2 linked regions of the Phytohabitans houttuyneae genome follow. The protein of the gene in region 2 interacts with the protein of the main gene of each other region in a pairwise test. Links are inferred from orthologs where the notes say so. Each region holds a gene or a part of one and is shown on either strand. Other genes may lie near its edges.

The links. The genes of interacting proteins can lie anywhere in the genome.
Region 1: the proteins of ndk (region 2) and ung interact in binary tests that used the Escherichia coli proteins (3 or more experiments, as listed by UniProt). The link is inferred for Phytohabitans houttuyneae from one-to-one orthologs.

Annotation. Positions count from the first base shown.
Region 1 is NZ_BLPF01000001.1:3,362,321-3,366,024, forward strand. The notes cover bases 1-3,000. They hold ung (uracil-DNA glycosylase), read right to left. Parts: upstream 1,780-3,000; coding sequence 1,222-1,779; downstream 1-1,221. Other genes in these bases: tsaD (tRNA (adenosine(37)-N6)-threonylcarbamoyltransferase complex transferase subunit TsaD), read right to left, coding at 1-89; tsaB (tRNA (adenosine(37)-N6)-threonylcarbamoyltransferase complex dimerization subunit type 1 TsaB), read right to left, coding at 521-1,192; Phou_RS52660 (uracil-DNA glycosylase), read right to left, coding at 1,710-1,901; tsaE (tRNA (adenosine(37)-N6)-threonylcarbamoyltransferase complex ATPase subunit type 1 TsaE), read right to left, coding at 1,898-2,365; Phou_RS14895 (alpha/beta fold hydrolase), read right to left, coding at 2,362-3,000. In the rest of the region: more of Phou_RS14895, read right to left, coding at 3,001-3,498; alr (alanine racemase), read right to left, coding at 3,495-3,704. UniProt on the Escherichia coli protein: Excises uracil residues from the DNA which can arise as a result of misincorporation of dUMP residues by DNA polymerase or due to deamination of cytosine.
Region 2 is NZ_BLPF01000004.1:578,850-586,033, reverse strand. What follows is about bases 3,111-5,813. They hold ndk (nucleoside-diphosphate kinase), read right to left. Parts: upstream 4,824-5,813; coding sequence 4,398-4,823; downstream 3,111-4,397. Other genes in these bases: Phou_RS45280 (VOC family protein), read left to right, coding at 4,927-5,813; Phou_RS45290 (sigma-70 family RNA polymerase sigma factor), read left to right, coding at 3,572-4,405; Phou_RS45295 (carboxymuconolactone decarboxylase family protein), read left to right, coding at 3,141-3,575. In the rest of the region: ileS (isoleucine--tRNA ligase), read right to left, coding at 1-2,766; more of Phou_RS45280, read left to right, coding at 5,814-6,252. UniProt on the Escherichia coli protein: Major role in the synthesis of nucleoside triphosphates other than ATP. The ATP gamma phosphate is transferred to the NDP beta phosphate via a ping-pong mechanism, using a phosphorylated active-site intermediate.

The DNA.
Region 1 (3,704 bases), on a different replicon or contig from region 2:
GCGTCGGCGAGGAGCGTGTGCCCGCGCACCACGCCCACGCCGGTCTCGTCGCACGAGGTCTCGATTCCCAGTACCAGCGGCTCAGTCATCTTGTCTCATCATCACCAGCGCGTCGGTGTTGCTCGGTTGGTAGTACCCGCGGCGGAGGCCGACGGCCTCGAAACCGTAGGCACCGTAAAGCTTCTGTGCCGGTCCATTGTCGACGGCGACTTCGAGCAGCACCTTGCGTACGCCACGCCGCGCCGCCTCGGCCAGCAGCGCCTCCAGCAGCGTGCGCCCGATGCCGCGGCGCTGGGCGTCACGGCGGACCGCGATGTTTTGCACCCACGCCTCGTCGGGCGGCTGCACGGCCAGGCCCGCGTACCCGAGGATCTCCCCCGGTCGCCGGTGGCCACGAGGTAGTGGTGGCCGCCGGCCAGTTCGTTCCAGAACATGGTCGCCGACCACTGCTCGGCACCGAAGAGGTCGGCCTCCAGGACCAGCACCTCGTCGATGTGCCACCAGCGAAACGGCCGAATCTTCATCGCAGGACCGGTTTGCGGCCCGCCGCCGCCACAGCGTCCGGCCGCCGCAGGTAGAGGGGGGTGAGCCGCTCGCTCGGCCCCTTCGCCCGGATCCGCTCGGCGGCCAGCTCGGCGAGCGCGGCGGCCGGCGGGTACATCGGCTCGTCGCGGACCGGGAGCCCGAGGACGTCCGCGTACTTGTGCGCGCCCTCGCCCACCGCGCCGGTCACGCCCAGCGCCGCCACCCGCTCGGCCACCGACCCGGGCAGGTCGACGTCGGGCTCGGTGATCCGCGCGCCGCCGTCGTACGCGGCCCAGTAGACCTCTTTGCGCCGCGCGTCGGTGGCGGCCAGGATCCGACCGGCCCCGGCGGCGCGGCCGAGCGCGTCGAGGGAGCAGACGCCGTAGGTGGGGATGTCGAGGGTCTGGCCCATGCTGGCCGCGGTGACGAGGCCCACGCGCAGGCCGGTGAACGGGCCGGGCCCGAGGCCGGCCACCACCGCGTCCAGGTCACGCGGCCCGGCGCCGATCTCGCCGAGGACCGCGTGGACGGCGGGCGCGAGCAGCTCACCGTGCGCCTTGGCGTCCACGGCCTGCCGCTGCGCGCGCATGACGACGCCGTGGTCGGCGACCTCCACGAGCGCCGCCGTCACCGCCGGAGTCGACGAGTCCACCACGAGTACGAGCACGATATGCACCCTATCCGGGCGCCCAGGAGCTACAGCCGGGACCACTCGATCGGGGGCAGTCCGGCGTCGGCGAGGGCCTTGTTCGTCGCGCTGAACGGGCGGCTGCCCAGGAAGCCGCGCGGGTTCATCGGGCTGGGGTGGCCGGCCTCCAGCACGACGTGCGTCGGGTTGGTCACCAGCTCGGCCTTCTTGCGGGCGTAGCCGCCCCACAGCAGAAACACCACGCGCTCGTCGCGGTCGTTCAGCGCGCGGATCGTGGCGTCCGTGAAGTCTTCCCAGCCGCGGTTGGCGTGCGAGCCGGGCTTGCCCTCGCGGACGGTGAGCACCGCGTTGAGCAGGAGTACGCCCTGTGCGGCCCAGCCGCGAAGGTCGCCGGAGCGGGACGGGGGCACGTCGAGGTCGGCGGCCAGCTCCTTGTAGACGTTGCGCAGCGACGGAGGCACCGCGACGCCCGGACGGACGCTGAAGCTCAACCCGTGCGCCTGGCCCGCCTTGTGGTACGGGTCCTGCCCCAGGATCAGCACGCGGCAGGACTCGGGGCGCACAGCCGGTACGCGGAGAAGAGGTCCTCCAGCGGCGGGTAACACGGGCCAGCCGCGAACTCGGCCTCGACGTAAGCGGCCAGCTCGGCCATCCGGGCGGGGTCGAGGTACGGCTCCAGCGCCGACCGCCACCCCGCCGGCAGCAACGTCATCAGGTCGAGTGTCACAAGTCCTCCACGCGTGCCGTCCAGTCCCCACCGTGGGGCTCGAGTCGGACCTCGCGGGAGTCGTCGTCACGGCGGTCGATGCGGACCTGGAGGTGCGCGTCGGACAGCTGCTCCACCACGCCCTCGCCCCACTCCACCACGGTGACCGAGTCGTCCACCGAGGCGTCCAGGTCGAGGTCGTCGATCTCCGCCCGCGGGTCGACCGCCGAGCCTAGCCGGTACGCGTCCGCGTGCACGAGAGCGACGCGGCCACCCTTCGCCGGGTCTGGCTTGTGCACGCGGGCGATGACGAACGTCGGCGAGGTGATGTCGCCGCGTACGCCCAGGCCTGCGCCGATGCCGCGGACCAGCGCGGTCTTGCCGGCACCGAGCGGGCCGGTCAGCAGGATCAGGTCGCCGGCGCGCAGGATCGCGCCGAGGCGGCGGCCGAACGCTTCCGTGTCGGACACAGTGGACAGGTTCACGCGGTCAGTTTCTCCAGAAACGCGGTGAGCACGGCGTTGACCTCGTCGGCGTGTTCGAGCATCACCACGTGCCCGCTGTCCGGCACCTTCACGAACTCGGCGTCCGGCAGCTGCCGCAGGATCTCCTCCGAATGGGTCACCGGCGTAATCATGTCCTGGTCGCCGACGATGACCAGCGCGGGCGCGTTGCGCAGGGCCTTGAGCGCCGGGTAGCGGGCGTGCGTGTAGAGCGTGCGCAGGTAGCGGGCGACCGTCTCGGTGGAGGTGCGCGAGTTCATCTCCTCCACATAGGACACCAGCGCCGGGCTGGGCTTGGTGTCGCCGAACCCGTACCGTCGGGTGAGCAGCCAGGCCAGGTCGGACGAGGCGTGCCGGGCCCGGTCGATGACGCCGCCGCTGAGCCGGGTGGCGCTGTTGACCAGCGGGAGCAGTGGTGCGCCGGCCTTGGCGATCAGCGCGGGCAGGCCGAACTTGGTCTCCTCCAGCCGGCCGCCCGAGGTGGACATCAGCACGGTCGCCACGACGCGGCTGCCGAAGTACTCCGGGTGCTGCTCGGCGAAGGCCATGATGGTCATGCCGCCCATCGAGTGTCCGATCAGCACGATCGGCCCCTCCGGCACGGTCTCGTCGAGCACCGCCCTCAGGCCCTCGCCGAGTGCGGGCAGCTCGTACTCGCCGGACTCCAGCTTGCCGGAGTGGCCGTGCCCCGGCTGGTCGTAGAAGACCATCCGGTAGTCGCCGCGGCGGGTCAGCTCCTTGCGCTGGAAGTGGAACGTGCCCATGTCGAGGCAGAACCCGTGCACGAAGACGAGCGTGGGCTCCAGCGAGGTCATCGCGCCGGTCACCTCGGCCACGAAGTCGGCGTCCAGCTCCACGCCGTCGGTCGGCTCGACGATCTCGACGTACAGCGAGGTGCCGTCCTGGGTGGTGACGGTCAGCGCCTCGTCGTACGCGAGGTGGCCGAACTCCTCGCCCGCGTACGGGTCGTCGGGCGCGCGCTTGGAACGGCGCACCAGCGCCCGCTCGGCCACGACACCGGCCGCCACGCCCACGGCGGCGATGCCCACGACCGCGCCCAGCAGGCCGGCCCGCTTGCGCATCGACCGGCTGGCGATGCCTCCCGCCCGGCTCATGCTCCGGCTCCGTCGTAGTGGCGGGGCACCCGCACCCCGCCGAAGCGGGTCACGATCTCGTAGTTGATCGTGCCGACAGCCTCGGCCCAGTCGTCGGCGGTCGGCTCGCCGCCGGCGCCGCTGCCGAAGAGCGTCGCCACGTCGCCGGCCGCCACCGGGTCGTCGCCGCAGTCGAGCACCACCTGGTCCATGCACACCCGCCCCGC
Region 2 (7,184 bases):
CTTCAGCTCGTACTCGCCGTCCTGCAGCGCAACGCCGGCGGCGACCGGGCGACCGTCCACAAGCGACCACTCGCCGGCCTTGACCGCCTTGATCACCTTCTGCACCGCGCCGCCGACCCGCGGGCCGAGCGCGCGGGGCACGACGGTCAGCACCTGCTCGCAATAGGACGCCAGCTCGCCGGTGAACACGACCGACTTCACGTTGACCTCGTCGGCCACCAGGTCGGCGAAGGGCCGCAGCGCGTCGGCCGCCGGCGTCGCCACGGTGAGCTGGGCCAGCGGAAGTCGCACCCGCAGGCCGCGCGCCTTGCGCAGCGACAGGGCCGCCGAGCAGACCTCACGCACGGCGTCCATCGTCGCGACAAGCTCGCGGTCGGCGGGAAACGCCTCCGCCTCCGGCCAGTCGGTCAGGTGCACAGAGCGCTCGCCGGTGAGCCCGCGCCAGATCTCCTCCGCGGTCAGCGGCGCGAGCGGCGCCACGACGCGGCAAAGCGTCTCCAGCACGGTGTAGAGAGTGTCGAACGCGTCCCGGTCACCGCTCCAGAACCGGTCCCGCGACCGCCGCACGTACCAGTTCGTCAGCGCGTCCAGATAGGACCGCACCGACGCGCAGGCACCGGAGATGTCGTAGTCGTCCATCTGGCGCTGCACTGTGGACACCAGCTCGGCGGTCTTCGCCAGCACGTACCGGTCGAGCAGGTGGGTCGAGTCGGTCCGCTTCGACGCCTCGTAACCCGACGCGTTGGCGTACAGCGAGAAGAAGTACCAGACATTCCACAGTGGAAGCAGCACCTGGCGGACGGCGTCGCGGATCGCGCCCTCCGTAACCGGCATGTCCCCGCCGCGCAGCACCGGCGACGACATCAGCATCCACCGCATGGCGTCGGAGCCGTGCGAGTTGAAGACGCCGTACACGTCCGGGTAGTTGCGCAGGCTCTTGGACATCTTCCGCCCGTCTTCGCCCAGCAGGATGCCGTGGCTCAGGCAGTTGCGGAACGCCGGCCGGTCGAACAACGCGGTCGCCAGCACGTGCATGGTGTAGAACCAGCCCCGCGTCTGTCCGATGTACTCGACGATGAAGTCGCCGGGGTAGTGGTGCTCAAACCACTCGCGGTTTTCGAACGGGTAGTGCACCTGGGCAAACGGCATCGAGCCTGACTCGAACCAGCAGTCGAGCACCTCGGGCACGCGCCGCATGACCGACCGTCCGGTCGGGTCGTCCGGGTTGGGGCGCACGAGGTCGTCGACGGAGGGGCGGTGCAGGTCCGTCACGGCGACGCCGAAGTCGCGTTCCAGATCGGCGAGGGAGCCGTAGACGTCCACGCGCGGGTAGGCCGGGTCGTCCGACTTCCACACCGGGATCGGCGAGCCCCAGAAGCGGTTACGGGAGATCGACCAGTCCCGCGCGCCGGCCAGCCACTTGCCGAACGAGCCCTCCTTGACGTGCGAAGGCGTCCAGTTGATCTGCTGGTTGAGCTCCACCATCCGATCGCGGAACCGGGTCACGGCGACGAACCACGACGACACCGCCTTGTACACCAGCGGCGTGTCGCACCGCCAGCAGTGCGGGTACGAGTGCGTGTAGGTCTCCTGCCGCACCACCACGCCCCGCTCGCGCAGCGCACGGGAGATCGGCTTGTTGGTGTCGAAGACCTGCTCACCCTGGTACGGCGGGACGAGCGAGGTGAAGCGTGTGTGCTCGTCGACGGTCACGACGGTGGGGATGCCGGCGGCGTTGCACGCGTTCTGGTCGTCCTCGCCGAACGCGGGCGCCATGTGCACGACCCCGGTGCCGTCCTCCGTGGAGACGAAGTCGGCGCCCAGCACCTGAAACGCGTTTGGCGTGTCGGCCAGGAAGTCGAACAGCGGCGTGTACCGGCGGCCGACGAGCTCGGCACCGCGCACGACGCCGACCGGGGTGAGGTCGCCCAGCTCCTTCTCGTACGCCCCCAACCGCGCGGCGCCGATGATGTAGCGCTGCCCGGCCGAGTCGGCGAGCACCGCGTACTCGATGTCGGGCCCCACGGCGATCGCCAGGTTGGACGGCAGCGTCCACGGCGTGGTCGTCCAGACCGCCACCTTCTCGCCGGTGTCCAGGGTGAACCACACGGTGAGCGACGGGTCCTGCCGGTCGCGGTAGACGTCGTCCATCCGGGTCTCGGTGTTGGACAGCGGCGTCTCGCACCGCCAGCAGTACGCCAGCACGCGGAAGCCCTCGTACACCAGGCCCTTGTCGTGGAGGGTCTTGAAGGCCCACATGACGCTTTCCATGTAGTCCAGGTCGAGCGTCTTGTAGTCGTTGGCGAAGTCGACCCAGCGCGCCTGGCGGGTGACGTACCGCTCCCAGTCCTGGGTGTACGTCAGCACCGACGTGCGGCACACGTCGTTGAACCGGGCCACGCCGAGATCGAGGATCTCCGCCTTCGTGGAGATGCCGAGCTGCTTCTCCGCCTCGACCTCGGCCGGCAGCCCGTGCGTGTCCCATCCGAACCGCCGCTCCACCCGGCGGCCGCGCATGGTGTGGTAGCGCGGCACGACGTCCTTCACGTACCCGGTGAAGAGGTGGCCGTAGTGCGGCAGCCCGTTGGCGAAGGGCGGCCCGTCGTAGAACACGTACTCGTTCGCGCCGTCGACGCCGGCGTCCCGCGCGTCCACCGATGCCTGGAAGGTCTTGTCCGCCGCCCAGTGGTCGAGCACGCGGCGCTCGACCTCGGGCAGGTCGGGACTCGCCGGCACGCCGGCCTTCGGATCGGTCTTCGGGTACACCCTCGGTCTCCTCGCAGCTCACAAAGCTCATGTGCACACTGCGAGGACGAGCCGAAGCCCGCGGTACCACCCCGCTTGGCGCTCCAGGATCGAAGCGCCCGCTCGTTGGCCGGCTGTGACGGGCCGGACCCGTCCGGTTCTACTGGGGCCGCCCGCGGGGAGGCCTTTTCTTCCGGAGGCTCACCGGTGATGGCCGGGTCATCGCCTGTACGACCGTCAAGGGTACTCCACCGCTACGGGAGCAGCGCCGTATTGAACAGCGACGCCGCCGCAGATCCGCCCTCCCGCAGTCGGCCGGGATGCGCCGTAGCTCACACCCCGGATTGTCACGCCCGGACCGCCGCGTCCTGTCGTCCTCGCGAAGGAGGTACGTCATGCGACGCATCAACCTGCAAGAGGTGGCCCCCGAGGGCTTCGAGCACGTGCGGCGGCTGGAGGGCTACATCCAGCGCCGTCTCGACAAGAAGCTGCTCTTCCTGGTGAAGCTGCGCGCTTCGTTCATCAACGGCTGCGCGTACTGCGTGGACATGCACTCGCAGCACGCGATCGAGGCCGGGGAGAGCACGCGTCGGCTCTTCGCCGTCGCGACCTGGCGCGAAGTGGATCTCTTCGACGAGCGGGAGCGGGCCGCGCTGGCCCTGACCGACTCCGTCACCCGTCTGGGTGAAGGTGGCGTGCCCGACGACGTCTGGGACACCGCGGCGAAGGTCTACACCGAGGAGGAGCTCGCCGACCTCCTGCTCGCGATTGTCACCATCAACATGTGGAACCGGATCGCGATCCCCAGCCGCAACCCGCTGCCGGCGTGACCGCTGGCGCGGCGGCCGCCGACCTTGTCGCGCACCGGCCGATGCTGTTCGGGCTCGCCTACCGGCTGCTCGGCAGCGCGCACGACGCGGAGGACGTGCTCCAGGACGCGTACCTGCGCTGGCTCGGTGCCGACCGGGCGGCGGTCGCCGAGCCGCGCCGGTACCTGTCCCGCATCGTCACCCACCTGGCGATGGACCGGCTGCGCGCGCGGCAGGCCGAGCCCTACGTCGGCCCGTGGCTGCCCGAGCCGCTGCCGGCCGGCGACGTGGACCCGGCCGAGCACCGCGAGTCGCTCTCGCTGGCGATGCTGCACCTGCTGGAGCGCCTCACGCCGCCGGAGCGCGCGGTGTACGTGCTGCGTACCGCCTTCGACCTGCCGTACCCGGAGATCGCCGAGATCCTCGACCGCACGCCGGAGGACTGCCGGCAGCTGCACCACCGCGCCACGGGGCACCTGCCCGCGCAGCGGCGGTTCACCGCGGCGCCGGCCGAGCGGGAGCGGCTGCTCGACCGCTTTCTGGCGGCCGCCCGCGAGGGTGACCTGGCGGCGCTGAAGCGACTGCTGGCCGCGGACGCGGTGGCCTGGTCGGACGGGGGCGGGCGGGTCAAGGCCGCCCGCAGGCCGATCGTCGGCGCCGACCGGGTGGCCCGCTTCTTCGCCGGCATCTACTCGGGGGTCTGCTCGGTGTGCCCGGTCATGCTCGCCGGTGAGCCGGCCACGATCGTGGGACGGCACGTGCTCACGCTCGACGTCACCGGCGGTGTGGTGACCGGCGTCTACCTGATCGGCAACCCGGACAAACTACGCAGATTTCCCGAGCTCAGCTGAGCTCCGGAAACCAGAGCGCGATCTCGCGCTTCGCGCTGTCCGGCGAGTCGGAGGCGTGTACCAAATTTTCCCGGTTTGACAGCGAGAGGTCACCGCGGATCGTGCCGGCGGCGGCCTTGCGCCCGTCGGTGGCGCCGACCAGCGTGCGCACCACCTCGATCGCCTGGTCTCCGGACAGGACCGCGGCCACCAGCGGCCCGCCCGTCATGAACTCCTTCAACGGCGGGTAGAACGCCTTGTCCACGTGCTCCGCGTAGTGCTGGTCGGCCAGCGCGGCGTCCATGCCACGCAGCACGAGCGCATCGATCGCCAAGCCCTTGCGCTCGAAACGGCCGAGAATCTCCCCGAGCAGTCCCCGCCGGAGAGCGTCCGGCTTGATCAGGACCAACGTGCGCTCGGCCGGGCTGCTCGTCGACACTCTTCCTCCAGTGCGCGGGGCGGACGTACCGTCCTAGGGTATCGGTCTTCCCATCACTGGCTTGCCCGGCCTAGCCTGGCGGGTAACCCGAGGGAGGTCCACTGTGGCTGACGCTCGTCGGAGGCCGATCGCACCGGTCCGCAAGCTCGTCGCCGCGGTGCTGGGCACGTTCGCCGTCTTCGTCATGCTCTTCGGCGCCGGCATGCAGAGCTGGGCGATCGTCGCCGTCGGCTTGGCGGTGCTCGTGCTGGCGATCAGCATGGTCCTGGTCAACACGATCCGGGGCGGCGCCCGCGCGTGGGTCGCCGGCACCGCGCACGTGATGACGGCGACCGAGCCGCCCGCATCTTCCACCTATGGCCGGTGCGAGCTCCAGATCGTCATCGACGCGCCCGGCCTTCCCGCCGCGTCGATCAAGGTGCGCGAGTCGCGGGTGCCGGTCGCCAAGTGGCCGCTGCCCGGCGTCACCCTGCCGATCATGGTGGCGGTCGACGACCTGCGGCACGTGCGGATCCTCTGGGACGAGGCGCTCACGCACGCCGAGGCCGCCGCGACGATGGAGCCCGAGCGCGACTACATCCCCGAGGGCGACGACCTCCTCTTCGAGGAGGACGAGCCGCCGTGGTCGCGCCGCGGCCCGGACGAGCCGGTGACCGCCGACCTCACCGACGACCTCGGCGGCGGTATCCGCGACGAGCCGCCGATCGTGGTGCACCAGGCCACGCCGGGCGGCCCGATCGTGCTGGAGGGCACGGTCGTGGAGCAGCCGTCGAGCAGCGAACCGCGCTCGGTCCCGCTCCCCCGCCGCGCCCGCCCGATGCGCGACAACGGCAACGGCAACGGTGCGGCCACCGCGGTCGCCGAGCCGGCGGGCTCCGGTCCGGCCGTCGACGACCTCTCGGGGCCGGACCCGCTGGACCTGCCACTCGACGACGAGTCGGGCCTGCCACCCACCGCCGGCGATGACGACGACCTCGCCGACCTGATCACCGCGTACCCGAGCGCCCACCCCGGCCCGAGCGGCTCGATCCACGGCGTCGGCGTGACGGTGCTGGTCACCGACCTGGCCCGCTCGATCGAGTTCTACCGCGACATGCTCGGCTTCTACGAGATCGACGGCGGCGACGGCAACGCGGTCCTCGCCTCGGGCGACACCCGCCTCGTCCTCCGCGTCATCAGCGACCTCTCACCCGCCGGCCCGCGCACCGTCCACCTCAACCTCGAGGTCGGCGACATCACGGCCACGCACGACGAGCTGAAGTCGAAGGGCGTCAAGTTCACGTACGGTCCTCGCCCCGTCAACAAGGGCGCCAAGCTGGAGCTGTGGGCGGCCGCCTTCAAGGACCCGGACGGCCACGGCATCGCCATCACCCAGTGGCGCAACCGCGCCGACGAGGCCGACCGCCAGGCGATGGACGACGGCGCATAACCCTTTTGGAGCTTTGAGCTACCGCGACGTCCGCGGTGGTCCGGACCGTTGCTCCCGCGGCCTCACCCTCCGCGGTGCGCCTGCTCCCGCAGATCTTGGTGAGCTGGCGTCGCTCGACTTCGGAGTTTCGTCGTCTGGGCGTTTTTCGCGGTCAGGGTGAGCGCTCTTAAAGTCCGACGCCGAGTTAGAGGTGAGCTGCCGCTGTGCCCGCGGTTGCCGCCTCACCCTCCGCGGTCGCCCAGCTCAACCCAGGAGCCCGCTCCGGCAGATCTTGGCAAGTTAGCGTCGAAATAACGCGCAAACTCACCAAGATTTCGAAGCGCACACCGCCCGCATCTGATCGACAGTCACAAACCGCGACGACGGCGCCGAACTGCGGGCGCCCTCGCGCACTCCCGCCCCGACGATCGCAATCCCAACTCCGAAAGTCGAGCCGTCGCTATGGCGCACCAACTTCCCTAGATCTCGAAGCCAACGCCGCCTGCCTTGATCGATAGTCACGGACCGCCACGGCGACGCTGCCTTTGTCCCGCGCGAGGCCGCGAAAGGCAAGGCATCCAGCTTGATCCTTGCTCTGAACATCGCCAAACGGCTTCTAACCTTCCGGCGCCCCAGCCCGTCGCCGCGCGAGACCCGACGGCCCCGCCTGTTGTCTCGCTGGCCGCGAGGCCCCACACGGCCACCGGATTCCGTGGGCGCATCCGTGCGCCCAGCTTGAGAGGCGCCCGCGGCAAAGGGGTGGCGGGTCCAACTCAAGCGCGGAGGCCGATCGTGGTATCGATCCGCCCTATGGGGGCCGATCCGTAACACGATCTGGTCCGCGTTGCCTTCAAGGTCCGCGCGACGGCGCCGCATCCCCCGCACCGGCTACCTCCGGCCGCTGCTCAGCCGTCGGGCGAGGCCGACCGAAAGCACCGTCGCGGAGCTCCGAG